2 regions of the Rothia sp. HMSC071F11 genome follow, and region 1 is predicted to be linked to the other one. Evidence: predicted binding sites of a transcription regulator. Region 1 holds the regulator's gene; the other holds the start of a gene.

The links. The regulator HspR, encoded in region 1, represses chaperone genes until heat shock. The targets are predictions, from matches to a motif close to AAGTTGAGTCNNNNNGACTCAACTT.
Region 2: clpB (ATP-dependent chaperone ClpB) is a predicted target of HspR. The motif match lies at 16,635-16,659, and genes of this name have one in related genera.

The regions. Positions count from the first base shown of each region.
Region 1 is NZ_KV795730.1:340,689-348,908, forward strand. Features, by position in the region: gene HMPREF2554_RS02470 (amino acid permease) at 1-1,171, opposite strand, end outside; gene HMPREF2554_RS02475 (hypothetical protein) at 1,505-1,909, shown strand; gene trmB (tRNA (guanosine(46)-N7)-methyltransferase TrmB) at 2,034-2,852, shown strand; gene HMPREF2554_RS02485 (heat shock protein transcriptional repressor HspR) at 3,102-3,551, opposite strand; gene HMPREF2554_RS02490 (DnaJ C-terminal domain-containing protein) at 3,555-4,595, opposite strand; gene HMPREF2554_RS02495 (nucleotide exchange factor GrpE) at 4,796-5,371, opposite strand; gene dnaK (molecular chaperone DnaK) at 5,374-7,224, opposite strand; partial or broken gene HMPREF2554_RS02505 (pentapeptide repeat-containing protein) at 7,672-8,220, shown strand, end outside.
Region 2 is NZ_KV795760.1:88,179-110,111, forward strand. Features, by position in the region: gene HMPREF2554_RS07960 (bifunctional glycosyltransferase family 2/GtrA family protein) at 1-394, opposite strand, end outside; gene HMPREF2554_RS07965 (phosphodiester glycosidase family protein) at 391-1,437, opposite strand; gene HMPREF2554_RS07970 (TetR/AcrR family transcriptional regulator) at 1,682-2,332, opposite strand; gene HMPREF2554_RS11580 (hypothetical protein) at 2,389-2,649, shown strand; gene HMPREF2554_RS07980 (DUF3073 domain-containing protein) at 2,688-2,894, opposite strand; gene HMPREF2554_RS07985 (carbohydrate-binding domain-containing protein) at 3,237-5,111, opposite strand; gene HMPREF2554_RS07990 (carbohydrate-binding domain-containing protein) at 5,378-6,964, opposite strand; gene HMPREF2554_RS07995 (polyphosphate polymerase domain-containing protein) at 7,134-7,970, opposite strand; gene HMPREF2554_RS08000 (DUF4956 domain-containing protein) at 8,166-8,762, opposite strand; gene HMPREF2554_RS08005 (excalibur calcium-binding domain-containing protein) at 9,266-10,279, opposite strand; gene HMPREF2554_RS08010 (Sir2 family NAD-dependent protein deacetylase) at 10,532-11,500, opposite strand; gene HMPREF2554_RS08015 (PadR family transcriptional regulator) at 11,652-12,188, shown strand; gene HMPREF2554_RS08020 (zinc-binding alcohol dehydrogenase family protein) at 12,369-13,382, shown strand; gene HMPREF2554_RS08025 (winged helix-turn-helix transcriptional regulator) at 13,448-13,819, opposite strand; gene clpB (ATP-dependent chaperone ClpB) at 13,980-16,577, opposite strand; gene HMPREF2554_RS08035 (hypothetical protein) at 16,803-17,402, opposite strand; gene HMPREF2554_RS08040 (NAD(P)-dependent oxidoreductase) at 17,579-18,256, shown strand; gene HMPREF2554_RS08045 (HAD family hydrolase) at 18,279-18,938, shown strand; gene HMPREF2554_RS08050 (Dps family protein) at 19,215-19,715, shown strand; gene HMPREF2554_RS08055 (MMPL family transporter) at 19,791-21,933, opposite strand, start outside.

The DNA of each region.
Region 1 (8,220 bases):
GGCTAAAGAGCAGAAGAACCGTCGTCAGGTACAGGGCGTTCGTGGGCACGCCATTTTTTGAGAGCTTCTTCAGGAAGGAAGGCGCATTCCCCTCCTCTGCCAGTCCATACACCATACGTGAAGTCGAAAAAATACCTGAGTTCGCCGAAGACGTTGCCGAGGTCAGCACCACAAAGTTAATGAGCGAGGCGGCAATTGACACGCCTGCCAGTGAGAACATCCCCACGAAAGGGCTCATATTAAGGTCGAGTTTATCCCAGGGGGTCACCGCAAGAATCGCCGACAGCGGCAGCACATAGAACAGCACCATGCGGAACGGCACAGCGTTAATCGCGCGCGGCAGGGTACGTTCGGGGCTCTTCGTCTCTGCCACGGCGGTGCCCACCAGTTCAGCGCCCACGAACGCGAACAGCGCAATCTGGAACGAACCTAAGAAACCCGTCAGACCGTGAATAAACACGCCGTTGCCCGATGGCCCCGGACGATCCCACAGGTGCGTGATGGAGGCGACCGTTCCATCCGGGCTCGTAAACCCGAACACGACCATCACGGCACCCACGGCAATAAGCGCCAGAATCGACACGATCTTAACCATGGCGAACCAGAACTCGATCTCACCGAAGTTTTTCACCGACGGCAGGTTCAGTGCCAACAGCGCCCCGATCACAATAAGTGCAGGAATAAATGAGGGCAGCTCGGGGAACCAGTAATGCGTGTAATCCGTAATCGCCAGCACATCCGCAATACCCGTGGTCACCCAGAAGAACCAGTACGACCAGCCGACGAAAAAGCCCGCGCGAGTACCCAAAATATCAGATACGAAATCGGTAAATGACTTGTACTTAGGGTTCGACAGCAGAATCTCGCCCATCGCACGCAGCACAAAATAGATAATGATGCCAATAATCGCATAGACAAATACGATGGAAGGGCCCGTCAGCGAAATAGTCTTCGCCGATCCTAGAAATAACCCCGTACCAATTGCACCGCCGATAGCGATGAGCTGGATATGCCTGTAACTTAATCCACGCTGCAGGCTCTCTTCACCCGTGGAACTCTCATTCTCGGTAACTGTATGCTTGGAAGGCCGCTGTGTCACTATTCCTCTTTTCTGTGTGTGCTCTGCCCTGCGGGCTACAACCTCAGCAGGAATCCCTAACCCTCGGGGCATAGCGATACGTTCGGACTTTTTCGCGTAAGCGCAGCTCACGGAAAATCGCATCGTTACGCCATGACTACACAGAATTCTACCCGCAAAAGATGCATACCTCGCATGAACCTTGGCTATGCCTATGCTATCTGGGGGTGGCGACACGCCGACGATGCTTCTCTCAGCCAGCGCTCTCCCCCGCTAAAACGCTGAAAATAATGCTTACCGCAAAAATTATGTTAAAACTTTACGATTAAATAAACTTTCCTGAGGTTTGCCGCTACAATTGCAATGCCCGGTGCGGAAACACCGCATCACTCATCTCATCACAAAACATCAGGAGGACACTCACTCATGGGTAAACTATCAAATGTTGCACTGCGTCTCACTACCGGCGCGCTTATACTCGATGCAGGCATCAAGAAACTCGGCGCCGACGAAGGTACCTACGCATATCTGCAGCAGATGGCGGCATCAGGTGTGCCCGCCGTCGCCAAGCTCGATCCCAAAACCTTCGGCAAACTTATTTCCTACTCGGAAACCGCGCTCGGCGCCACCCTGCTGACTCCTTTCATCCCCAGCCGTCTGGCGGGCGCGGGTCTGACGGCCTTTGGCGCCAACCTCATGACCATGTACTTCCGCAACCCCGACATGCACGATAGCGCATTCCGCCCCACCCAGGATGGGCAGCAGCTCGCCAACAACATCGTGATTCTCGGCGCGGGTCTGGCGTTGCTGTTCTCCGGCAAGAAGAAGTAGCCTGCACGGCGACTTCGCGGTCGTACAGCAAAAGCGGGGGCAGTTTCTTCATTAAAATGAAAAACTGCTCCCGAAATTTTTAACAGTGCCTCCCTCCGCGCGCCGCTACGTTATCCTGATAGGTATGTCATCTCAAGAGCAGAATGCACAGACCGCCGCATCAGCTAACGCCGATGCGCCCCAGACGCCCGAGAAGAAAACGGTACCGCCCGAGTTCTTCCGCCAGCCCTACTCCTTCGTGCGCCGTGGCGACCGCCTGACCTCGCGCCGCCAAAAAGCGTGGGACACCTACTCCCAAACCCATGTGCTCGACATACCCCGGCTGCGGGCAGATACCTCTGTAGCCCCCGAAGCCACCTTCGACCCGGTCACAATCTACGGGCGTGAAGCCTACCAGGTGGTCGAGATCGGTTCCGGGCTGGGCGAAGCAATCGTGCACCGCGCCTCCGAAATGCCCGAAGCAAACTTCCTTGCCGTTGAGGTCTATACCCCCGGCATTGCGGATCTGCTGCTCAAGATGGGGCAGGCCGGGGTTGAGAATGTGCGCGTCGCTCAGGCTAACGCCCCCGAACTGCTCGATAACATGCTGGAAGAAAATTCGGTTGATGAGCTCTGGGTTTTCTTCCCCGACCCTTGGCACAAGTCACGCCACCACAAACGCCGCCTGGTCTCCCCCGCTTTTGCTGACAAGGTTGCGCGCGTGCTCAAACCCGGCGGAATCTGGCGCCTAGCCACCGACTGGGAAGAATACGCCTACGTGATGCGCGATGTTATGGAGGCGCACCCCGATTTCGAGAATCTGCATGCCGGTGAAGGCGCTACCGAAGACGACCCCGTCGGCGGGTGGGCGCCGCGCTGGGAAGGGCGCATCCTGACTAGCTTTGAGAGGAAGGCTCGTGAGGCGGGTCGCCGCGCCCACGACCTGACGTACAGGCGTAAATAAATTATCTGCTAGGGAAAGGGCAACGATACCACTTTGCCCTTGCTCAAACAGTCGGAGGCGTATTCGCTTCACTGCGTTACCTCCGACAACTCGCATATAGGCAAAGGATATCGTTGCCCCGAAAAGGCTTACGCCGTGGTCAGGTCAGGCGCGCCGCCCGTCTAACACTCGTAAAGGGTGAAGTAGGCACATGGCTAAGCTAGCATGTCACGTTACGTTGTCGTTGGTTGAGAACCACCCACGGTAAAACTATTTCTGCCGGTATAGCACCACCGCTGAGGAGCGTTTACGTGGCGCCGGGCGCTGACCCCGCTGGATATTCACCACATCCCCGCGGGTGCTGGCTGCGAACACTCGTTCCGCCAGCCCTAACTTGGCGTGCGCCTCCTCAAGCTGGGCCTGTAGGCGGGCGATGTGCTCCTGGTGTTCCTCCACCATCTCTTCAAGTTCAATAATCCGGCGGATTCCCTCAAGCGAAACGCCTTCCTGCGAGAGCTGCTGAATACGCTGAAGTAAATCCACATCGCGCTGCGAATAGCGCCTGGCTTTTCCCGGCGCACGCGAAGGCTGCACCAGCCCCAGGCGGTCGTATTGGCGGAGCGTCTGTGGGTGCATGCCCGCCAGCTCCGCCGCCACCGAAATCACAAAAACCGGCCTGTCGGCGCTGTAGGCAGACGATGGCTTAGTTTGAGTGCTCATAAGCTACCTAACTTTCTTCAAAAGGTCCTCACGGGGGTTCTCCTGCGGTGCCAGGGCAATGAATTTCTCGAAGGCTTCCTTCGCCTCATCGCTCAGGTTCTGCGGCAGGTGCACCTCAGGGATCACCAGCAGGTCGCCGGTGCCTGACTTAGTTTTGAACCCGCGTCCTTTCGCACGCAGTTTACGACCCACGCTGCCGGGAGTCAGCCGCAGTTTGACGGTTTTACCGCCGGGTACGGGTACTTCCAGCACACCGCCGTTGACGGCTTCCTCTAGGGTCACGGGGGCACGCAGCACCAGGTTGTTTCCTTCGCGGCTGTAGTGCGGGTCATCCGAGACACGCACGGTCACGATCAGATCGCCGCCGGTGCCGGGGCGTCCCTTACCACGCACACGCACTTTCTGCCCGTCCTTCACACCCGCCGGGATGCGCGCCTCAGTACTCGTACCGTCCGGCAGGAACACGGTCGCCTTGGTGCCCGTGTACGACTGCGGCAGGGTAATGCGCGTGCTAGTGGAAAGGTTGTTGTCCTGCGGAGTATGCTGGCGCCCACCGCCGAAGCCTTGAGCGCCTCCGAACCCGGTGGCATCCCCAAAGTCGGCACTCGTGAACCCGGCGGTACGGCGTGAACCGCCCGCGCCGCCAGCGCCGCCACCGAAGAGTCCGCCGAGCAGGTCCTCAATGTTGATACCTTCGGCACCACCACTGGTCGTAAAGTGCACGTTTTGGCCGTTAAATCCACCGAAACCACCGGCACCGCCAAACCCGGATGCGCCGCCTCCGAAACCGCCATTGGCGAACCCTGCGGCACCGTATTTACGAATCTGGTCGTATTCTTCGCGCTGTTTCTTATCCGAGAGCACATCGTAGGCTTCGGAGACTTCCTTGAATTTCTTCTCCGCTGCCTCGTTCCCGGGGTTTAGGTCCGGGTGATATTTGCGTGAGAGCTTGCGGTAGGCCTTTTTAATATCAGATTCAGAGGCGTCTTCTTTCACGCCGAGCGTTTTGTAAAAGTCTTCTGACAGCCAGTTTTCGCTTGCCATTTAAGTTCTCCTTCCCCGTCGTACGGGATTCTTGTAACGCCCTACCGTGGGCACAACCTTAGTTTTTTATCCTATATAAAGTTTAGTCTACTAGACTCAATTTTGGAAGAGAAATCCCGCAGAAAACCGCGGAAATATACGGCAAACGGGCGGGTTCTCAATTCCTCAAGAACCCGCCCGTTGTGTGCTCTACGGAGCGTTTACTCGGCGACAGCCACCGCAACCTGGGCGGTGCGCACCACGCGATCATTCACGCGGTACCCGTATCGCAGAACCATCGCAATGTGGTCCGGTTCTACCTCGCCAGTTGGCTGCTGGAGCACCGCCTCGTGAATATTCGGGTCGAAGGGCTCGCCCACCTCGCCGAAACGTTCCACGCCTTCCTTCTTGAGAGAATCCTCAAGTTTGGCGGCGATTGCAGCGAAGGGACCTTCCTGCAGGTCGCCGTGCTTGCGTGCGGCGTCAATATCGTCGAGTACCGGCAGAAGCAGCTTCACAATATCGCTCGTCACGAAGGACCGCAGCTGTTCCTTCTCGCGGGCGGCACGGTTCTTGAAGTTCGTGAACTCCGCCTGCAAGCGAAGCAGACTGTCCAGGCGTTCTGCCGCGAGTTTCGCATCCTCTGAGGGCGCTTCCTCGCTCGGCTCGGGGGTTTCCCCCGCCGCAGCCTGATCGGTTGCGACAGGGGTTTCCTCAGCCTGGGGGTGCCCCTCGGCGGCGGGGGCGTTGAATGCCTCCTCCAGCGGGTCGCCCGCAGTGTTCTCGTGTTCAGCCATGATTACTTCTTCTCGTCTTCGTCCTCGTCGATAACCTCGGCATCTACCACATCTTCGTCATCTTCCTTGGAGGAAGAAGCGGAGTCTGCGTTAGCCTCTGCCTGCGCGGAAGCATACAGAGCCTCGCCCAGCTTGGTCTGGGATGCCTGCAGCTTCTCAAGAGCAGACTTCACGGCATCGTCATCATCGCCTTCAAGGGCCTTCTTGAGCTCATCGACATCGCCCTGAACCTCAGTCTTGACGTCTTCGGGCAGCTTCTCGCCGTTCTCCTTCAAGAGCTTATCGACGGAGTATGCCACGGACTCTGCCGCGTTGCGGGTGTCGGCTGCCTCGCGGCGTGCCTTATCCTGCTCTGCGTGAGCCTCAGCATCCTTGACCATGCGGTCAATGTCTTCCTTCGAGAGGGAGGTACCGCCGGTAATGGTCATGGACTGCTCAGCACCGGTGCCCTTGTCCTTTGCGGAGACGTGCACAATGCCGTTGGCGTCAATATCGAAGGTGACCTCAATCTGGGGTACGCCGCGCGGTGCGGGGGCGATACCGGTCAGCTCGAAGGTACCCAGGTTCTTGTTGTCGCGGGTGAATTCGCGCTCACCCTGGAACACCTGAATCGACACGGAAGGCTGGTTGTCTTCAGCGGTCGTGAAGGTCTCAGAACGCTTGGTCGGAATAGCGGTGTTGCGCTCGATCAGCTTGGTCATCACGCCACCCTTAGTTTCGATACCGAGGGACAGCGGGGTCACGTCGATCAGCAGAACATCCTTACGGTCGCCCTTGAGCACGCCTGCCTGCAGGGCTGCACCCATTGCCACAACCTCATCGGGGTTAACACCCTTGTTGGGTTCGCGGCCGGTAAGTTCCTTCACCAGGTTAGCCACGGCGGGCATACGGGTGGAACCACCCACGAGCACAACCTCGGAAATATCCGAAACCTTGATGCCTGCTTCCTTAATAACGTCTTGGAAGGGCTTCTTGGTGCGTTCGAGCAGATCGCTGGTGAGATCCTCGAACTTTGCGCGAGAGAGCTTCTCGTCCAGGTGAATCGGGCCCTCAGGGGTTACCGAGAGGTACTGCAGCGAAATGTTGGTGCTGGATGCGCTGGAGAGCTCCTTCTTAGCCTGCTCAGCTGCCTCCTGCAGACGCTGCAGAGCAATCTTGTCTTTGGAGAGGTCTGCGCCGGTCTTGGACTTGACCTGCTCAAGCAGCCAATTCACAATGCGCTGATCCCAGTCGTCACCACCCAGACGGTTGTCGCCGCTGGTTGCGCGCACCTGAATGGTGGAGAAGCCATCTTCATCCTTGCCAACTTCAAGCAGGGAGACGTCGAAGGTACCGCCGCCAAGGTCGAAGACCAGAATCAGTTCGTCTTCTTTACCCTTGTCCAGACCGTAAGCCAGTGCAGCTGCGGTCGGCTCGTTCACAATACGCAGAACGTTCAGACCCGCGATTTCGCCGGCTTCCTTGGTGGCCTGGCGCTCAGCGTCGTTGAAGTATGCGGGAACGGTGATAACCGCATCGGTCACCTTGTCGTTCAAGTATGCTTCAGCATCGTTCTTGAGCTTCTGCAGAATACGTGCGGAAATTTCCTGCGGGGTGTATTTCTTGCCGTCAATTTCCGTTGTCCAGTCGGTGCCCATGTGGCGCTTGACGGACGAGATGGTGCGGTCAACGTTAGTGACCGCCTGGCGCTTTGCTACGCTGCCCACCAGAACGTCGCCATCCTTGGAGAATGCGACCACGGAGGGGGTGGTGCGGGCACCTTCAGCGTTAGGGATAACTTCCGGTTCGCCACCTTCAAGAGTGGATACGACCGAGTTAGTGGTGCCGAGGTCAATACCAACTGCACGTGCCATGTTTTGTACTCCTTAGTGTTATGCCCCGCTTCTTGGCGAGGCGGGTTCCTTGGTTAAATCTTCGGGGCGTAAGGGGTTTTAGACCGAGCGCATGCACGGTGAAGATGTGCTGGGATGCTGCCCGGTGAGTGACCCCTTGAGCCTCATGTACTCAAGTTTTACATATGTTTGGGTGGATGTCAACAGACTTGAGTGAAAAAGACTCAACTTTTTGAAGTGGATGAGGGTTAGGAGTAGGTGACAAGGGGTGATGTGCTGATGGTTTTGGGGCAGAACTAGGCGGAAATTAGGGGTTATTTGGGGCGATAACTTACCTGGATACAGGCATTTCATCTCTACGCTGCGAAATATATGAGGTTAGCAACGGTAATTCCGACAGATGCGGTCACCCTAGCCCTATGATGGAAGGTAAGTATTTGCTCTAGGTTGAAGGAAGGTTTGAATTCAATGAGCCCTGAGAATGCAAAGAATATTCTCTGTCTTGTTACCAGCATCCTAGTCTTGGCACTTTTGATTCTCCATATTGCGAGATACCGCAAGAAACCCAAATGGCTAAGAATGTTCTACGTATGGATTAGTGTACTCGCTGTTCTTGGTGGGGCTTGGGCTTTCCTCTTCCCACTGGCTATTACTGCCGATTTCGGTAAGGACGGTGACGGTGCAGCGCTGCGTCAGATGCTTATCTACACCACTGGTGGAGTCTTAGGTGTTATTACCTTAGGTGAAAATCACCGCAAGAATAGTCTTGAAAAGGCCAAAAATGAACAGGATCATATACGACAGGTACACGCTGAACGGCGTAGTCGGTACACTACAGCAATTGAGCAACTTTCCAACGATAAAGTCTCTATCCGCCTTGGCGGCGTCTACACTCTCGTAGGGCTGGTGGATGAATGGCTAGCAGATGAAAAGACCATCCCCAATACTGAGGAACGCCACAAAGAAGGTCAGGTCATTATTAACAATCTCTGCGCGTATATCCGATCACCTTTCCTT
Region 2 (21,933 bases), on a different contig from region 1:
CAGTGAACTCGGCGCGAGTATCCGGCAGGGTGCGTACCCCCAGCACGAGGGCACGCGTACCGATGCTCGCCATTCGCTCGGTTTTAGCGCCCACGCGCAGAATATCGCGGGGTAAATGCTGCCCGTCAGCATCCGCCGTTACCACAATGTGATCGGGCCGATGCGTCCGTGCCCACGCCAGCCCGGTACGCAGGGCCGCGCCTTTTCCGCGGTTTGCAGGTTGGGTAATAATCGTGATGCCCCGAATCGCCAGCTCGGTAAAGATCGGCACGTAGGTGCTTCCTGAGCCGTCATCGACCACCAGGATTTCGGCGTGCGCATCCAATTCTGTAATCTGCTCCGCTAACTGCACGAGAGATTCATCCGGTTTATAGGCGGGTATCAGGACTATCATGATGCGCTCCCGGCGATGTACAGAATATCGCTGGTTCCGCGTTCTTTGGTGCCGCCCATCGGTTTATTGACTAGCTGGTTGTTGAAGACCATCACCGAGGATCCGCCGCCGTCTAGGTTATAGGCGCTCACGCACCCGAGTTCCTTGAACATATAGGCAAATTCGGGCATGGTAACTCCGCGCGAATACCCGTCGGAACGCCCATCGACCACGATAAATACGAGGTGGTTCTGCCCGAGCACGCCCACACCGGTACGCGGCTGGTTGCCTTGAATGGAGTGGTTGCCGAAGTTGGTATCGACCTCAACCTGATCAATGCCGCTGACAACCTCTGAGTCCCGCACGAGTGCCGGCCCGAAGGAAAGCGTATTCCAGACGCCTTCGTTGAGGAGCTGCTGCGCGTTCGTGCCGGTTTCGTCGTAGAGTTTGACGGAGCCGTCTTGGTAGAACGCGAGCCCTTCACGGGCGCCGGAATCGCGGTATGCCACACCGTTGCGAATGACGATGCCGGTGTCACGGAACCCGTAGTAGTCGCCGTTAATCGCCCAGATGCCGTTGTGCTGCGCGGCGATATTGGAGGGCGTATCGATAATGTTTTGCCCGAATTTGTTGTTGGCGAAGGCTCCGCGCAGCAGGGTCATGGCGTTGAGTTTGATCTCTGCGGTAAAGGAAACGACCGCGTTGTTGCCGCTTCCTTCGGTGGATTTGGTAATGGTGATAGAGCCTTCACTGGCGCTCAAGCCGTCAGAGGTGACCTTAACGTTGGTGAGTTCGCTGGGACTTGAGGCACCGTCAGATGATGAATTATTATTCTTTGCTTGTTGTGATTTTTCATAGGATACGGTGTCATCAATCTGCGTATGCTCGGCAAGATAACGATTATATGCCCAACCAGCACCAACACCTGCGACGGCAAGGGTGCCGAGGCCACCTCCTAAGAGAACGCGCCTAGTTACTTTCTTTTTCTTAGGTTTCTGGGATATTTCAGAAGTCTCTTCGACCTGTTCGACTGGCAGTGTTGCGGTAGTATTTCCGTTCTTCATGATTCTAGAATGCGTGGCATTTCTCGTTTTAAAACATGAAGAAGCTATGTTTTAGCTATGTATGAGTATTCATTTCCGGGGATCGCCTCACCATTCGCATATACTTCACACAGCTTGATGCATTAGACGCAAGACTGTCTTAGTCCGATTTCTATTTCGCGGGTTATCGTGCATCGGGCGACTTAAATAACCGCAAAATGCACAATAACTCGCAATAAGCCTGCCGCCTCTGCGTGATACGCGCTTACGCACCGGTGAGGTTATCGAGGTGCCGCTTTGTGACGGAGTCGAAAAGATCAAGGCTCTGTGCGGAGCGTGCTATCAGCTGCGCGCCCTGCACCGTGCAAAATAAGGACTCCGCCTCTGCCTGCGAGTGCTCGGGATCGTACCCGGCATGCTCAAAACGCTCGGCGAGCCAGCGAATATTCTTAGCCTGAAAGTCTGCGGTGTTGATCTCGGCAGGCTCACGGTTTTCAGCTTGGGCGCGCAGGGGCACGAACGTTGCGTTGATATGCGTTCCCCGTTTCACCGTCTTCTTTTCCTCTTCAGCATCATAAGCGGATGCGCTCTGCCCCAGGGATTCCAGCGCCAACATTGAGCAAAGGCAGAGTTTATAGCCCTGTTCCAGGTTCGCACGGTAGGGCCTCATATAGGCTTCGAGTTCTTCGCGGAGGCTGCGTGCCGCATCCACACCCTGGTGCAGCGTCTCAAAAAAGTCTGCGCTGTACTTTTCGAAGGCTGCACGCACGAGATCGGATTTCACAGGGAAATAGTAGTGAATGCTGGGTTTTTTGATGTTCATTTTGCGCGCTATATCTGCGTAGCTAAAAGCGTTGACACCGTTCCTTTGGATATAGTCGGTTGCTATGCGCACAATATCATCTTTAGTTCCCATCATTCTCTCCTTATGTGATCGTTAAAATCCCCTCGACCGTTGGAGCGGGGGCTGCGATGCGAATTCGCCTTGTCATCACTGCGGTAACTGAGGACAATTCCCGCGAGTGCGATTTCATTGGCGGGAATATCCAGGTGGGCACGGACCTTATTCGGGTATTGTACATTTTCGTAGGTGACACTATCGTATCCATACCGCAGGATGCCCGCCAGCATCAGCAGATGCGCAAACAAGCCAACATGAAAACCCGTAGGCCGCTCAAGCACGCCCGCAGAGTATATAAAAAACCGGCCCAAGCCACCTTGCAGGGTGCTTAAGCCGGTTCACGTATGAGCGTAACGCTAGGGCTCTACCGCTACACCTCATCATCATATTTGGCATATTTCTCCGCGTATGCCGAGTAATCATCCTCATCATCATAGCGACGAGAAGATGATTCGGAGGATTTAGTGTTCTTAGCGTTGAGCTCGCGCTCAAGTGCACTGTAGTCGGTCTCGGGGCTGAAATACTTCATCTCCCGAGCCTGCCGTGTTGCCTTAGCCTTCTGACGGCCGCGCCCCATGGCGTGACCCCCTCTTTCCTCATGTCCGCAGCCACCACACCCAAGGCGCGCATAACCCACGGATCGCTCTCTAGTCTTTCCTATGTTCTAGGGTACCTTGTTTTACCCCTCAATGTCTTGTTGATTGACAGATTCATGCTCAGAAAATCTATCGAATCTTCAGTTTCTTCGCCCAAAACCCGGCGAATTATGCATAAGGTTTGGGCTCCACCTCGCGCATTATACGCTGATGTGGAGCCCAAACCTTTGTAGGAGCCTTCTATAAGAGCCGCGCGTAGCAACCCATCTCTACAAGCCCGAGACTCAAAGATTTTATCCCCAAGTCCCTGGGAACAACCCGCACTAGCTGGCTGTAAAGCTACCTAGCTCGGTCGCACCGGATGCCAACGACGCTGCGTTGGAGTCCACAGCCGATGTTGTAGTGTACACCGTGTAACTCTGACCCTTGACGATCGATGAGCTAGAGACGAGAACCAACTGCACATTCGACTTGGTGACTTTATAGTTAGCCACCACCTTACCAGATGAATCCGCTACTTGAACCGTGGATCCTTGCTCAAATCCGGAACTATTGGTCAGTTTCAGGTAGCCGCTCGTCGAGTTGGTGGAGGGAGCCTCGAACATATCTGCCGTGCTGCCGCTGAGAACCGTGGCACCGTTGAGGAGCAAGTCGCCGTTGGTATCCAGCGCAGCGTTACCGCCTTGGCTGGGACCGTTCACTATCAGCGTTCCTCCAGAAAGAGTTGTGACACCGTTCGAATCAATGCCATCGCCCTCAGCATTGACGGTAACATGACCGCCGCTCACGTTGATTGCGGCATCGACAACCTCAAAGGTTCCGCCGCCACCACCGGGCATACCACCCTGCGGGGGCTGGCCCATCCCCTGCTGGCCGGTACCTGTAGTTCCGTTCTGAGACGTGCCGTCCTGGGCGTTACCACCGGGCATTGCCGGAGGCTGTCCCATGTTCTGGTTGCCTTGGTTCTGGGTGTTGTTCTGCTGCTGACCGGTACCTGTGGTTCCATTCTGCGACGTGCCGTCCTGCGAGGTTCCAGACATCGCAGGAGGCTGAGGCTGTCCCATCCCCTGCTGTTGTTGATTGGAGGTTCCGTTCTGCTGCCCACCCGGCAGGCTGCCCTGCTGCTGATTGGCAGTATCAGAGGTGTTCTCGGATGAATCCGTGCTCTCAGAATTGCTTGTCTTCAGCGAGGCATTCATGCCGTCATCCGCACTCGTGACGTTTACATCGCCGCCAGAGACGTTGATGTACTGTGCTTCAATGCCTTCATCGGACTGTTCAACCGTCAGGGAGCCCCCGGAAATTTCGACGACCCGAGAGGCTTTGAAACCGTCATCGCCCGCATTCACAGTCACGGTACCGTTGCTCAGGCGGGTCCAGCCCTGCCCCTCGTCGGTGTCGTTAGTGGATTTGATACCGTCCTGCTGCGCGGTCACGTTAATAGTGCCGCCTAGGATATCCACATAATCCTTGCCCTTGATGCCGGTGTTCGCCGCATTGACCTCAAGAGTGCCGCTGGCAATCACAAGGCCGTCACTCGTGTGAATGCCGTCTTCGTGGTTGCCGTTCACCTTCAGGGTGCCTTCACCCGCGATCGTCAGGTCGGCTTTGGAATAGACCACGGCATCCGGATCATCTTCCCCCGTTGCGGTGTAGTCTGCACCGTCGCTTATCGTATTGGTGGTGCCGGATGCGCTGTAAAGAATAACCTCGTCAGCGTTTACCACGTTCAGCGCGGCACCGCTGGAGTTCGTGATGTTTGCGTTATCGAGAACGAGCCGAACCGCGTCGCTGTCAGCGGTTTCGACCTTGATCTGCCCCTGGTATTCGCCGGAGAGTTTGTACGTGCCAGCCTTCGTGATGGTCAAGGTGCCGTCTTCAACGGTAACGCCGTCCGTTGCGGTGGGGTTTGACAGGTCAATCGCGGTTTCAGAGGAAGTGTCCCAGCTGAGATCCTGTTCCGAATAGTGAGTATCGACGTCGAGTTTTTCGCCGCTTTTCACGTTGGTCGAGAATGACGAGCTGCTGGCGGCAGTGTCGGTGGCGGTTGCCGAGGATGTTGTCGCAGTCGTACCGACTGAGCTGTCCGCAGCCGTCGTGCCAGAGGCGAGGGCGTTGCTCGTAGTTGAGCATCCGGTGAGTGCAAGCGCTGCGAGCAAAGTTACCGAAGTTGCCGAAGTCAGTATTTTTTTATTCATGGGGAAAGAATCACTTTCTATCTACACTGTTTGAGCAGTTTGTGAGTATTTTCAGGGTTTACATCCGAATTCTACGGGGTAACGGGTACCTGCCGCATCAAATTCGCGGGTTCCTGCAGGCTCCTGATGTATGTGTTGTGTGATAGAAGTTGGATTTTCTGATGCATATTTGTGGCGTGCACCGCCACCCGCGCCGGAGTTTTGTGTGATGGTTTTATCCTGCGCAGGCTAAAGGTTGGAATAGGATTCTCTCCTCTCGTTATGTTTTACAGATCGGGGGTTGATGCCGTGAAAGTTCCACGTTCAACGGCACCAGGTGCAAGGGTGGTGGTCTTCGGATCCACCAGCGTGGGTGCTAGGTAAAGAGTGTATTCTTGACCCTTCACGATAGAGGGATTCGAGAAAAATACTTGTTTAACACCCGGAGTAATCACCCGGTAGTTTGCAACGACTTGTCCGGCAGAATCTACTGCCTGAACAGACTGCCCTTGTGGGAAAGTATCGTTATCTGCAATTCGCAGATACCCATTCGTGGAGTCGTCGATCGGGCGCTTGAAAAGCTCTACACCACCGCCGCCAAATGAGATCCTGGCGTCGTTACTTACAGTAATGTCACCATTTGGATCAATAGGATCATTGGCATCGTCCTGAGGGCCGTTGATTAGCAACTCACCTCCTGTATAGAACTCGTGTCCGTTAGAGTCCATGCCGTCAGCACCCACGTTGAGGGTTACATTTCCACCGGTCATGTTGATCACGGTATCAATAACCTCTGTGGTATCGCGGGCACCACCCAAGGGTACGGGGCTGGCATCCGGCTGGTCGCTGTCTTCCTTCTGATCTTCATACTCTTGATCGTTAGGCAGCTGGTCCTTGAGCGAGGCATTCACGCCGTCGTTATTGCTGTTGATGAGCGTATTGCCGCCATGAATATTGACGTATTGCCCTTCAAGCCCTTCTTCAGACCCTTCGATGGTGAGCTTCCCATCCAGAATCTCAAGGGTGCGCAGCGCCTTGATGCCGTCGTCGCCAGCGCGGAGAACAGTGTCACCGCCAGCCACGCGCGCCCATCCAAGACCTTGTTTTTCGGTGTTGGTGGCTTTAATCGCGTCCTTTGCGGCTTCAATACGCAGGGTCCCACCCTGAATATCCACGTAGTCCTTGCCTTTAAGTCCAGTCTTCGAGGAATTAATGTTAAGGGCACCGCCGGCAACAACCAGTCCTTTGGTGGTGTGCACCGTCTCGTCAAATTTGCCAGCGATATTCAGCGTTCCATCGCCCGCAAGGGTTAGGTTAGCGGTTGAATAGATCGTAGAATCTGCCTCTTTTTTGCCCTGAACTGCGTATTCTGGGCCGTCGCTGAGGTTATTGGTGCTGCCCCGAGACGTGTAGATGACGGCTTCGTCGGCAGAGGTAATGTTGATAGCAGATCCGGTCTCATTCGTGATATTAACGCCGTCAAGAATGAGTTGAACTTTATCTGTCTTAGGGGCTTGAACCTTCACTTGCCCCGTATAGTCGCCAGACATACGGTAGGTTCCCCCCTTCGTAATCGTAATCGTGCCGTTTTGTTCGCTGACCCCATCGGTTGCGGTGGGATCTGCCAGATTGAGCGGAAGAACAGCATCCTGGTTCCAGGTCACGTCTTCTTGCGTAAAGTGAGTTTGCGCATTAATCTTTTCACCATTTTTGGTGTTCGAGGTGTATACGCCAGATTTAAGTTCCTTCCCCTGTTCCTGTGCGGTCACAGTGGCTTTGGAGTTATCAGGGTTCCCGCTAATCGCGCATCCGGCAAGTGCCAGCGATGCTGCAAAGGCGCATGTAAGAACAGATGTAAACCGGTTTTTGAACATCTCGAACGGGGTTCCTTATCTGTAGGGATTAAGTATCTCGGTAAAGATTGCCTCAACCATCCTACGCGAGAGGGTGGGGTTTCCAGAATGCCCTAACACGGTGAGCCTCTGGAAAACCCCACCCTATTCTTGTGCCGCGTTCTCAGACGTTACCCGCTCAGGTCTAGATCTAAGCGGCAGGTTCAAGCTGCATCCAACGTTGAATCGTGCGCTTCCACTTGTTCGCCGGTAGCTGAGGATTCAGTGCAGCCATACCCGTAGCGAACTTAGAGATTTTGACGGGTCGGATACCCGCACGCCACAGATACTTATCAGCGACTGAAGGTGCGCTGCCGGATTTCGTTTCGATAATCACCGTACCGGGTGCAGTATATTCGGTACCGACCTGATACTTGGTTGGTCCTTCACCGCCGTCTGCGGTGTACATGAGCGCGTTTTCTGAAAGCGGAGTCCAGGTGAGCGAAGTATCAATCGTGAGGCGAGAATCCACCGGATTCTGCTCGGACTGGGGCAAATATACAGTCGTACGACGGTACCCGGTGCGGATAACCGGCTCCAGGTCATCGACAGACGCATCCGTCAGCTGCTCAAGCGCGGTAGCTACATATTCCTTGCCTTCTGCAGTGAGCATGTCACGGTTTTCGATAGAGTACGGAATACGTTCCTTGACCGTGAATTCACGAGCCCCTTCAGTCTTGACTTCCAAGAAGCTCAGGTCAGAATCCAGATAGCTGCGAGTACGTACCTTGAACCGGTTACGGCTGCCGATGGCGGAAGCCTTATAGCTCACCAGGTCAGGAGTGTCGAAGTATACAGAGTCATAGGCGAATTCACGCTGACCGTCGATTTCTAGGACGGCCGCCTCGTCGGCGGGAAGTTCAGCTAGGATAGATGCCGCATAATCTGCGTCCACAATGTATTTGCGGTCCACACGGGTCTGCATAGCGGCCTTTTCGTTGAGTTCATCGAGGCTGATGCTCTGCCAATAGGTTGGCACGATAGACATGGTACTTTCCTCTCGGTGCCCGCTTCGGTGAGAAGACGGAGTATTATCTACCGCAGGGGTGTGCGTAGATTCCAAAGTCTGTGCGGCGCCACCCTGAAACGGGGTGTACGGCTGAGGTGCTTGGGGACTCATGGTAGGTCCTTTCAACATGTGAGTTTTTAGGTGTAGGTTTAGGGGATATCCGCGAGATAAAGCCTAGGAAGCGTAGTATTCGTAGTTCGCGTTAAGGTGTTCTTGGAGTTGGGGAAGCTCTTTATAGGTGATAGTCACCTGTGTAGTGTCGTTGAGCAGGTCAAGCTCCAGGATCTTAGCGGAGACGACCTCGTACCCGAGACGTGATTCCAGATAGGCTTTCAAGGTTCCTTCGTCGCTGATAGCGCGATCCACCGTGACGGTTTGGGTGCGTGGCTGGTTTTTCGCTTCAAAGATCGGTGAATCCAGTAGTGCGATAATTCCGACCAGTACCACCATGAGGATGAAGGCGATATATGGCGGGTCAAGCCGCACGCCGGAGATCAAACCGAGGGCGAGAGATACGAAGTAGTACCCGACCTCGCGCTGGCTTAGGGAGGTAGACCGCAGGCGGATAATGGAAAGAACGCCGAAGAGTCCTAGACCCATAGCGCCCGCAGTGCTTCCGGCATGTGCCAGGGCGACCGTTACGGTGAAGACACCGGCGTTGATAACCGCGTATGAAATCATGAGTTCACGGGTCTTATGACGAATCATGTACAGGGTGCAGAGTGTGCCAATTGCTACTAGGTCTGCCAGTCCCATCATCAAGATATCCATTGGACTCTCCGTTCCGTTTTGTGTGCCGTTGTGTTCTTGTATTTCTAGGTTCGCGCCCGTTCCTGTGTTCTTCCTGTGTCTGTCTTAACTTGTAGTTATGTATTTCGTGCATATCTAAAAGTTCCCCGCGATTGCAGGGAATAAAGGATGAAGAACGAGACTCAGTACTACAAAAATGTGGTGGTATGCTCATAAAAATTCAGAATTTGCATATACGGAGCGTTAGCGCCTATCTAGAGGTCTTAAGGATGCGCAACAGGCACATTCTGACTTAGATAATGTCTCCTATGCAAATCCTGATTGGTACGCTTTTCGAGCGTTATTACTGCCGTGAGGGGTCTTGCTGCAGAGGGCGGTATCGGCAGCTTTTTCGTGGAAACTATCTTCCTAGATTTTGAGGTTTTAACAGCAAAATCCCCCGCTCCTCTAATCATGAGGAACGGGGGATTCTTGTAGCCTCCGGCAGCTTCTAGAGCCGTCCCGAGGACTTGATCATCTAATCTTTAGGCACGCTTGCGCTTACGCAGAGCAGCTACGGTTGCACCGCCCACGCCCAGAGCAACCATACCCAGACCTGCTACGGTCAGAGCACCGTTTGCACCGGTGTTAGCCAGCTTGCCATTGCTGTTCGAGGAAGCGTTATTAGAGCCGTTATTGTTGTTATCCGAAACGTAACCTGCACCGCCGTTACCGTTGGATGCGCTACCCTGCTCGCCATTGCCGCCGTTGCTTTCGCAAGCTACGCCGTCATGATCGCTGTCGAGCTTCTCAGAGTATGCAGCGTCGCCGCGCTTAATGTCCTTGAAACCTGCTTTGTTAGCCTCTTCGCAGGTTGCAAACTGGTGGGTTTCAGAACCGTTGGTCACCTGAGCGGTCTCGGTTGCGGTAGCAGATGCGGTGCTTGTAGCCTCAGCAGTGGTGGATGCACTCGGAGTTGAAGCAGGAGTGGTTGCTTCAGGAGTCGATGATGGAGTCACAGTCGGCGTAGATGTGGGAGTGCTGCCGCCACCTACGGCACCCATACCGCCCTGGCCACCTTCGCCGGGAAGGGAACCACTCTTCTCAGAAGCTACGACCTTGACCTTTACAGTCTCGCTGCGCCGCACATCGCCAGCCTTTTTGCCGGTCAGAACGGTAATTTCAACATAGTCACGTTCTGCATAGGCAGCATTCCACTTGATGTTGCCGGAGACATTGCCCTGCGCGTCTGCATCATAGGTACCCACGATGGAACCTTCATGGTCCTTAAGTACCAGAGTGGAACCAGCAGAACCATCTTCGGTTGTATAGCCGGAACCTTGGAAGGTCAACTCCTGACCTTCTTTCCATTCATTGGGGAAAGAAATCTTAGCTTCATCGCTGTGGGAGTGTTCCGAATTTCCCGGAACAGAAGTAGATACAGAATTACCGGGAAGGGAATTAGTGGCAAATGCTGCCGGAATGGTAGTAAAACCGCCTACCAATCCACAGCTCAGAGCTGCAACGGCACCGAAAGTAGCAATTTTTTTAGTTCTCATGCTTTATATATTACTCTCTCAAAACCCTGCCTTCGCCTCTATAACGCGGTTTGAGCGGATTTTTTAAAGAGAAATTATTAACACAGGTATTTTTGATAGATGTACTATTCCCATAAACTTTAAATATCATCTTGAGGTTTTAACTTTAATGTTATTGCAGGCACCTTAAGTTCTTTCAAAAAAAGACCCTTAATAGTGAAAATCGGTATTTCCAACGCCTTTTTTCTTTTGAGCAGCCTGCGGATTAGCAGATTAGATATCGAGGCGATCCAGCATTTCTTCCAGTGCCTCCCCCACGCCCGTGCGCCACAAATAGGTGACGCGCGCATCCGCACGCCCGGGGCCACCATTCATAACCGCCACGGGTTTATTCGCGCGCAGGGCATCAAGCACAATCTTGTAGCTGCTCATAACCGCGACTGAGGAACCCGCCACCAGCACACCCGAAGAATCCGCGAGCATCTGCTGCTGGCGAGCCTTCCGGTCGGCGGGCACGGATTCACCAAAATAGACAACATCCGGTTTGAGTTTCGTCGATCCGCAAACCGTACACCCCACCATCTGGAAGCTGCGAATATAGTCGTTATCGAGCTCAACGTCGCCGTCAGGATTGACCTGCAGTTCAGTACTTTCGAGGCGTTCCAGATACCCCGGATTTGCCGCATCCAGGCGGATATCCAGGCTCTCACGCGACTCACGCATTCCGCAGTCCAGGCACAGAATTGAGGATAAATCGCCGTGCAGTGCCAGCACGTTCTTGCTTCCGGCACTCACGTGCAGACCATCAACATTTTGGGTAATCAGGCCGTTCACCGCACCCGCATGCTCAAGTTCGGCGAGCGCATAGTGGGCTCGATTCGGGGATGCGCGGCGCATGCGCCTCCACCCTACGTAAGATCGAGCCCAGTAGCGTTGTCGGGCGGCATCGTCGTAACGGAATTCTTGGTAGGTCATGGGCCGGTGGTCTAAGAGTGACCCGGAGGGTCCACGATAGTCGGGAATGCCGGATTCGGTGCTAACCCCTGCGCCAGTAAGCGCCAAAACGCCGCCGGTGCGGAGCATTTTTTCGATGCCCTCGGCGGCGTATAGAGGGTCGTGTGGGGTGACTGTTTCGGTGACGACTCGTTCAATGGAGCGAATGGCGGCGCGATGCGCGGAGGCGATGAGTGTGCTTTTCTCGCCCGCGTCTGCGAAGTTCTGCGTATCGGTCCATTTTTCCATGTGTCTAGTGTATGTCGGGGATGTTTCTCTCCCCCAGTTAGGGACGGGCAACCTACTTCCCTGTTCGGGTTCCCTTGATCACAAACTCCTATATACAAGACTAGTATTACTGATAGTATTATTAGCAACAGCAATAGTGAAAGGAAGCATCATGGCAACCCCAACTATCGACGCTATGATCCTAGGGGCTCTGCACGAGCACCCGATGAGCGCCTACGAAATGAACAAAATGATGGACCAGCGCGGAGTGCGCGGTTGGGCGCGCATCAGCTCACCCTCCGTATACCGTAACCTGGTGCAGCTCTACAAGCAGGGATATGTGGAGAGCACCACCGTCAAAGACAGCGCTATGCCTGAGCGCACGGTCTACTTCATTACTCTCGAAGGCAAGGAGCGTCTTCATGAGCTTCTCTACGATATTGCCTCCAGCCCAGCGCGCGTAGACTTCAACTTCGTCTCCGTCATCGCGAATATCCGCATGGTGGATGAGAAGATGGGGCACGAACTATTGCAGTCTATTGCCGATACCTACAGCGAATGGGCAGATCGGCTGGAACAGGCCGCCGCATCCATTGACGACCAGATAGAAGCGAAGGCAACCCTAGAGTTGTGCTCCGACACCTACCGACTTATTGCGGACTGGGCACGCAAATTCGAGAAGGATTTCTATCAGAACCGCAAGAAGTAAGAGCTGATTCCACGCGTTAAAGACTGAGTTCTGGGAGCATAAACTATGCTCCCGCCTCGGGCAAAGATAAAAACACGGCTCGGAACGAAACCTTATAAGTTATGTTTCATCTATAGGTATGACTGGGTTTCCTCGGAGTAACTAACCCTCCTTGAAAGTGCCTGTGGGGCAAGCAGTAGCATGAGTTTTATGTCAAACACTATGAAAACAATTGCTATGCTACGTTCCCTACCAATTTCTGACCCAGAAGCACTCATTGAGACTGAAATGCCCATCCCTGTTCCCGGGCCCCAGGATCTCCTGGTTCGAGTGAAAGCTGTCTCTATCAACCCCGTGGATGTCAAGGTACGCGCAGGTGCAGGAGTTCAGCAAGATCCTAAAATTCTTGGTTGGGATGCGGCAGGTATCGTCGAGTCTGTAGGAGAAAATGTGTCTGGTTTTGTCCCTGGCGATGAGGTTTATTACGCTGGTGATCTCACACGCCCAGGTTCAAACGCAGAATATCAGACGGTAGATTACCGTATTGTCGCTAAGAAACCTGCATCGCTGGGGTTCACGGAAGCGGCTGCCATTCCACTTACCGCAATCACTGCGTGGGAAACGCTCTTTGATCATATGGGTCTCACCAAAGATACTTCGGGTAACCTTTTGGTGATTGGAGGGGCAGGCGGAGTCGGTTCTATGGTGATCCAGTTTGCAAAAGCACGAACTTCTCTTCGCGTAATTGCATCAGCCTCACGCCGAGAATCCGCTGAATGGTGCAAGAAGCTGGGAGCGGATGATATTGTGGATCACAGTAAAGATTTGGGGCAGCAAGTTCAGGATCTTGGCGGTGCCGACTACGTTTTCTCTGCTTACACTGAACATCGTGAAGAGGATATTGCCTCTGCCATGAATCCGCAGAGTCAATTAGTTTTTATTGACGATCCTCAGACTTTTAACATTGGCGCTTTTAAACCTAAGTCGATCTCTGTGACGCCAGAATTTATGTTCACTCGTTCCATGTTTGCAACAGAGGATATGGCGTATCAGTCTGATCTGCTGAGGCAGGTAGCTGACATGATTGACTCGGGACAGGTTACGGGCACTCTCACCGAGACTTTAACAGGACTTAGTGTTGAGTCTTTCCGTGAGGGGCATCAGAAAGTTGAAAGCTCCCATATGATCGGAAAACTCGTCATCTCTTATTCTTAAACTCCCGTCAATGTGAGGAGGGGCTATCGTGCAGACGATAACCCCTCCTCATGTATATTCTGCCGCTATGTCGTTGTATCGTACACGTCTTGTGCGTCAAGTACTTCTTGTTTATGAGCCTCAGACCATTGGCGAAGAACCCGTAAAGGCTCAATCAAGGTTTCGCCCAAAGAGGTAAGTTTATATTCCACAGTGACAGGTACGGTAGGAAAGATAGTCCTGCTTACCAAACCGTCACGTTCTAGTGTTCGGAGGTTCTGGGTCAGAACTTTCTGCGTTATGCCGGTGATGCTACGCCTCAACTCTGAAAAACGTTGAGGTCCCTGCTGCAGACGCCCGATAATAAGTGCCGTCCATTTATCCGCGATCCTATCGAGAATATGTCGGCACGGACAGTTCTTGTTGTAAACGTCAGCGTTATTCTCACAAGTATCCATGAGGGAACTATAGCATTTTGAAATATCTAGAAGCTTATGCAAACAGGCGTCTCGGTCCTTAGCTCTGCAAGCACGAGCTCCTCCGGGAGTGGAAAGTTGCAGCGGGAGCGTAATTTACGCTCCCGCTGCAGCTTAGCATTCTATTTCGCGCTGTGAAGAGTTAGTCGTCACGCTTGGAGGTCACTGACAGACCGTCCATTGCAACATCCGGGTTCACATCCACCTCTACGGTGTCGCCATCGTGGATAGCGCCCGAGAGGATACCCTTCGCCAGACGATCGCCGATCTCGCGCTGTACCAGGCGGCGCAGCGGGCGGGCACCGAAGGCCGGATCGTACCCTGCCAAGCCCAGCCACTCCAGGGCGGCGGGGGTAACATCCAGGGTCAGGCGGCGGTCGGTCAGACGCTTGCCCATGCCCTGAATCTGCAGATTCACAATCTGTCCCAGATGCTCGGAAGAGAGCGGCTCGAACATGATGATGTCATCCAGACGGTTCAGGAACTCGGGGCGGAACGCCTGGTGAACCACCTGCATCGCCTTCTCTGTGCGCTCCTCAAACGGCATCTCCTGATCGACCAAGTACTGCGAGCCCAGGTTCGAGGTCAGAATCAGAATCACGTTGCGGAAGTCCACGGTGCGGCCCTGACCATCGGTCAGACGACCGTCATCAAGCACCTGCAGCAGAATATCGAAGACCTCGGGGTGGGCCTTCTCAACCTCGTCCAGCAGCACCACGGAGTAGGGGCGACGGCGCACAGCCTCGGTCAGCTGACCACCCTCTTCGTGACCCACGTATCCGGGAGGCGCACCCACCAAGCGGGAAACGCTGTGCTTCTCGCCGTACTCACTCATGTCGATGCGCACCAGGGCGTGCTCGTCATCAAACTGGAACTCCGCCAGAGCCTTCGCAAGCTCGGTCTTACCCACACCGGTCGGCCCCAGGAACAGGAAGGAACCAATCGGGCGGTTCGGGTCGGAAATTCCGGCGCGGGCGCGGCGAACCGCATCCGCCACAGCAACCACGGCAGCTTCCTGACCGATCAGGCGTTCACCGATGCGCTTCTCCATCTCCAGCAGCTTCTCGGATTCACCCTGAAGCATGCGCCCGGCGGGAATGCCCGTCCAGGAAGAGATAACCTCGGCAATGTCGTCAGCCGTGACCTCTTCAGAGACCATAGCCTCGCCATGAGCCTCAGTTTCGGCGCGCTGAGCTTCCTCCAGTTCCTTCTCCTTGGCGGGAATTTCGCCGTAGAGCAGGCGGGATGCATCCGCAAGGTTGCCCTCGCGCTGTGCCACCTCGGCACGCGAACGCAGCTCGTCGATTTCGCTCTTGAGATCGCCCACGCGGTTCAGACCGGCCTTTTCGGCTTCCCAGCGAACGTTGAGCGCATCCAGCTGTTCTTTCTTATCAGCCATGTCTTTACGCAACGCCGCCAAGCGTTCCTTCGACGCTGGGTCGGTCTCGTTCTTGAGGGCCAGTTCTTCCATAGTCAGACGGTCTACGGCGCGGCGCAGCTGGTCAATTTCCTCGGGAGCCGAGTCGATCTCCATGCGCAGGCGCGATGCGGCCTCATCCACCAGGTCGATCGCCTTATCGGGCAACTGACGTGAGGGAATGTACCTATTTGAAAGTGCTGCGGCGGCGACCAGGGCGGCATCCGAGATTTGCACCTTATGGTGCGCCTCGTAGCGTTCCTTGAGCCCACGCAGAATACCGATAGTGTCATCAACACTAGGCTCACCCACGTACACCTGCTGGAAACGGCGCTCCAGGGCGGGGTCTTTCTCAATGTTCTCGCGGAACTCGTCGAGCGTGGTAGCGCCAATCATGCGCAGCTCACCGCGTGCCAGCATGGGCTTGAGCATATTGCCCGCATCCATGGAACCTTCGGATGCGCCCGCACCAACCACGGTGTGCATCTCGTCGATAAAGGTGACGATCTGACCTTCGGATTTCTTGATTTCTTCGAGCACGGCCTTGAGGCGCTCCTCGAATTCTCCGCGGTATTTAGCACCCGCAACCATGGATCCAAGGTCAAGGCTGATCAGGGTTTTACCGCGCAGGGATTCGGGGACGTCGCCGGAGACCATGCGCTGCGCCAGCCCTTCGACCACGGCGGTTTTGCCGACGCCGGGTTCACCAATAAGCACGGGGTTGTTCTTGGTACGCCGGGAAAGCACCTGCACCACGCGGCGAATTTCGGAGTCTCGGCCGATCACGGGGTCGAGTTTACCTTCGCGGGCGAGCGCTGTCAGGTCGGTTCCATACTTTTCAAGGGCCTGGAAGGTGCCTTCGGGGTCCGGGGTATCCACGGTGCGGTCTCCTCGTACTTGGGGAATGGTCTCTTCAATGACTTTGGCAGTTGCGCCCAGGTTTTCAAGTGCGCGAGCGGTATCGCTATCGCCGCTTGCGATGCCCAGCAGCAGCATTTCGGTAGAGATATAGGTGTCACCGAATTTCTGGGCGTGGGTCTGCGCACTCTGAATAGCGGCGAGGGCGCTGCGGCTGAAGTTTGCGTTCTGCACGGATGCTCCAGATGCCTTCGGCAGCTTCTTAATCTCTGCGGATGCGGCTTCCGAGATGGCGTCGATATCGAGCCCTGCGGCCTTGAGAACCGCTACGGCAACGCCTTCTCGCTGATCCATCAGTGCTTTGAGGATGTGCGCAGGTTCGATGCTGGGGTTACCCGCTGTCTGCGCGTTCATATTAGCGGCGGAGAGCGCTTCTTGGCTCTTGGTTGTGAATTTTGCGTCCATAAATCTTATCCTTTCGCGTCTTGTGCGGGGCGCATCCTGCGCCTTCTTTTTATAGCTAACTTGAGTCTACTACACTCAATATTTGGATGCAAGGGGCTACCACCGGTTTTTGGAACCAAAATTCAGTGATAAAAAGGCTCTTTATGTAAATAAAGCGGCAAAAAATACGCTTTATTCGTATAAAGAGCCTTTTTAGGGCGCGGGATGAGAGGATCAGACTAGGTCTCAGTCCAAGAAGTCATACGGGCTTTGTTGTCGCGCCTGCTCCTCCAAAACCTCGTCGGTAACACCCTGCTGTATGCGCGCCGAGCGCCTATTGGCATTGAAAGCGATCACGGCGGCGGTAATAGCCATGGCAAAGGTCAAAATTCCGAAGGTATTCCCGAATCCTGCACCGTAGCCCACGTAATCGGCACCCGCGAGCGCACCAATTCCCGACACCGGTACCCCGGCACGGTAGTCGGGAATGAACATCCCAAAGAGAAAAGCGAGCGCCCAGCAGGTCCACACGGACAATACGAATCCCCAGGATGCACCAACCCGCGCGTACTCGCCGCTGGTAACGCGACGATGAGCATCACGAAGCATCCACCGCGCGCCCAGACACAGAATTACGGCGAGTGCTGGGCCAAATGAGATAGCAAAAATGGGCACGAGATCACCAGCGGCACCAAAGAGGGCACGGCCGACGGTAATCCAAGCAGCAGAGACGAATGCCATGGGGTATGCAGCGTAGAGGGTTGCAACCTGTATAAGGGCAGGTGTGCGTGCAGCTAATGAGTTTACACGCGGGTGCGATCCGGAGTGCTCTGATTTTTCGTTCACTGTGCCATCTTAAACGGTTTGTGCCCCGGACTGGTACAGCACTCACCATGTCAGCGGGCTTTCCGCGGTAAATCCCACATAAACCTAAACTTTAACCAAAAACTTTATTGTTATACTGAGCACATTGGGGGCTTGCGGGTACTCATGCCTCCTAGCGGTAAATAATAGGAGCCTACATGAAAATACTGGTTTTAGGAGCAAGCGGTCGCACCGGAAGCATTTTCACCCGCAAAGCGCTAGAGGAGGGGCACATGGTTACCGCCTATGTGCGTAACCCCGATAAGACGGTGGAGCTTTTGGGGGAACACCAGAACCTCATGATTGTCCCCGGTGCCCTGAACGATTCTGAGCGGATCGCCACAATTTCTTCCGGACAGGATGTAATGGTTAGCATCCTGGGGCAGAAAGCTACGGTACGAGAGTTTCTATCCACCACGTTCATGCAGAAGCGCCTGCCGCTCATTATGGATTCGGTAGTGGGTGCGGGTGTGAAGCACTGCGTTATTATGAGCGCCTACGGAGTGGGCGATACGCTGCGGAGCGCATCTTTTTTCATGCGTGTAGGGTGCAAGATCATGATGCGCAGCATTTTTACGGATCGCGCAAAGGCCGACGCGATGGTTGCTAAGTATCAGCCGTATATTTCGCGGGTGCATCCGGGTCTGCTGACAGATAAGCCTGGCAAGGGTGGGGTCAAGGTGTTTGATGTGGCGAGTGTTGCGCGAGTTCCGGGTATTCCAATGATTGCTCGTGAAGATGTTGCTGATGCTCTGCTCAGTATTGCGGGAAACCCACTGAACGCGGGGACAGATTTTTTGGTGACGATTGATGACGTTGTCCTACGGGCTACCTAGAAATGCCCGGTAGGCTTAAACTATGACGAATAATTCTTCTTTTCCCGCCGCGATTCTTTTCGACCATGACGGCACGCTTGTGGATACCGAGCCGGTGTGGGCTGCCGCGAAGGTTGCTCTTGCGGCCGAGTTCGGCGGCACCTGGACCGAGCAGGATACCCTGGATTGTCTGGGGCTTTCTATGAAATTTACGCTTGACCGCCTGCGCGAACGCGGGGTTGATCTGCCGGATGAGCAGATTAATGAGCGCCTAGTTGCCAAGGTTCGTGAGGCATTGGCGCATCAGCAGGTGGAGTTTCTGCCCGGTATTGAGCGTTTCCTGACCCAAGTGCGTGATGCCCAGATTCCAGCGGCAATTGTTACGAATGCGACCACGTCGATCGCTCAGCGTACAGCCGATGCCGCCCCGGAAGGAACGTTCTCGGTCATTATTGGCAACGATGAGACGACGCATCCAAAGCCTGATCCGCAACCATACCTTTTGGCGGCGCAGCGTTTGGGGGTTGAGCCTAGCCGGTGTGTGGCGGTTGAGGATTCGCCCTCCGGGGTGCGCAGCGCAACGGCGGCGGGCATGAAAGTAATTGTAGTGCCGGGTGAGCTTGAGGTTCCCGCCGAGCTGGGGAATGCCCGCATGTTACATACCGAGTTAACGTTGGATGCGGTGCGCGCCTTAGGCGAATAGCCGCCCGATTTTCGCGTTCCTCACCGTATTCACGACGATGGTTCACTGATTGCACAGGGTTGTGGCGGGGTATGCTAAGCCTTATCTGGGCTATTTTTTAGCGTTGTCAGAACCGCATCCAAAGCCACCCTTATTATGAATTACTAAAAATAAACTTGACTCCGGGGCGTAAAAATGATTTACTAAGGATAACGCTTTTGCGGGGAAATAGCGGGTGAGAATCCCCCGCCGTCTACCCCCTTGAAGCAGCATCTACGCACTAAGAAGGAGTCTCACATGACATTCGCACAATACACCGCACCCGGTCTTACTCTTGACGAAGGCAAAGAAATTTCCGAGGTTCTGCAGGCTCGTCTGCACGACCTTAACGAACTGCATCTTTCCCTGAAGCACGCACACTGGAACGTAACCGGCCCCGACTTCATCGCCGTGCACGAAATGATTGACCCGCAGGTCGATACCGTTCGCAACTTCGTGGACGACATCGCAGAACGTATGGCAACCCTGGGTGCAACCCCCAATGGTCTCGCCGGTGCGCTGGTCGCAGCACGCAACCACGAGGATTACCCCGTAGGCCGCGCTCGCGTGACCGAGCACCTGCATGCCCTCAACGACGTCTACACCCGCGTGATCGAAGACCATCGCAAGGCTATCGAGTTCGCCGGTAAAGTTGATCCCATTACCGAGGATCTGCTGATCGGTCAGACCGCTGAGCTTGAGAAGTTCCAGTGGTTCGTTCGCGCATTCCTAGAGAATAGCGCAGGCGAAATCAAGTAATCCGCACACAGGATTTTAGAACGAAAGGTGCCGTCTCCCCTACGCGGGAGGCGGCACCTTTATATCTCTTCGCTCTCAAGAACGGGGCAGCGTTTCGTGGGATGTTTTGATGCCCTGCCCAATATTTTTCGATGGACACCAAAGGAACCTGCGGCACACCATCAACAGCGCGGGCAGAAATACCAGGCGAACCACAGTTGCATCCAAAAGCACCGCAAAAGCAAGGCCAATACCAATCTGTTTCATCTCAATGAAGGAAAGTCCACCGAAGACGCAGAATACTGCGATCATAATAACAGCAGCACTCGTGATAACCCCCGCTGTACGAGTAATGCCTTCACGAATCGCATCTTGGGTAGAATACCCTGCCGCAGCGAACTCGCGAATACGGCTTACCACCAAAATATGATAATCAAGGGATAGCCCTGAAAGAATGACAAACAGCATCAGAGGAATCCAAGACACCACATGTCCAGTGGAGGTAAATCCTAGAAGGTTTTCTGCCCATGTCCCTTGGAAAATAGCCGTCACTGCGCCAAAAGCAGCCAAGGTTGAGGCAAGATTCAACACGATCGTGATTCCGGCCAATGGTATAGACCGATAAGCCCCAAACATAAAGATGAATGTTACCGCAATAACGATTCCAACCACCCACGGGATTTTTGACGATAGGTTTTGCGTGTAATCCATTCCAGACGCAATATCGCCGCCAACCGCCCAACGAGAAACCCCTGATGACGGTCCAATGTCGGAACGCAACCGGTTTACCGCTTGATGCGCTTGCGCAGAGTCTGACGTATGTTTTACCGCGATATCGACAACCGCTGTACGTTGGTCTGCCGAGGTCCATGTGTTCGATACTCCCGCATAGGTTTGAGTGTCCTCACCCGCATGTTGAGTAACTTTATCCACTGCCTGCCGCACCTGTTCCGGTTCGCCTTCCAGCACCACATTGGCGCTGCTTTTACTGCCGGGAAATGCCTCGCGTATATCATCCAAAGCCTGCATAGATGACAAAGACCTTGGATAGTCATCCACAGTCGTCATCTTAAGACTCATAGATGCTGCAGGAGCTGCAAGTGCTCCAAACAAAACCGCCATAATCGCTAATGCCACCCACGGATAACGGCTTACCGGCCCGATAATCCGATGGGCGATCTTACTTCCCCCGGTCCCTTGCGAAAGTCGCCATACGAAAGGCACTCGCGGACGATCTACCGCACCGCGCAGCAGCATTAAGAGTGCGGGAAGTACCGTTAGGGATGACATCATCGCAACCAGCACAACCAAGATTGCACCAATGGCAGCACCCGTTGATAGCACATCTTGAACTAGCAGCAGACCGGCCATTGATAAACATACTGCGATTCCAGAAACTAATACTGAATGCCCTGCCGTCTCTGCTGCAATATGCGTGGCTTCTAACCGTTGATGCCCGACGGTGCGTTCCTCTCGAAAGCGACGCACATAGAACAGAGAATAATCGACACCAACAGCCATACCGATTAGCAAGATAACGTGCGAAATTAGCCCCTGATCCGGGAATACCTGTGAAGCGACTGCCCACAGTCCAGTAGCAGAAAATACTGAGGCTAGTCCCACCAGCAGGGGTAGCCCCGCTACAATCCAGGCCCCAAACACTATGAGGAGAATAATAAGTGTAATGGGTAATGTCACCACAGTAGCGTGGTTAAGGTCCTCGCCTAGCCAGGTCTGAAAATCTGAATTAATGGTTGCGTTACCGGTGTTAACAGTCGTGTACTCTGAATGATGCGAAGAGAAATCTGATACTGCAGAGTGCACGCCCTCAACACGCTCTGAGGCGGTATCTGGATTTCCTTCGATGGAAGCAGTTATCAATACTGACTTTCCGTCTTCAGAAGGTACAGGATCTTTAACACTCTCCACGTGGGATGCAGTACCTAACTGACGATGCAGGTCTTCGATCGCGACCCCATCCTGTTCCTCGCTGATTTCCGCGCCATCAGAACGTTTGAGGAGTACATTTTCTTCAGCAGCGTTATGTTTACCAGCGTCCCGTGCCATAACAGCTGCTTCGCGGGATTGACCGTTCAACGAGTCTACTTCGCCCGCCATTCGAGTGGGGATCAGGGTACTTAGGGATACGGTTAAACCGATCAACAGTACCCAGACCAAAAGCGCCCATATAGGACGCCTTGCACTCCACAACGCAACCCCACGAATGATGCCGCCGTGC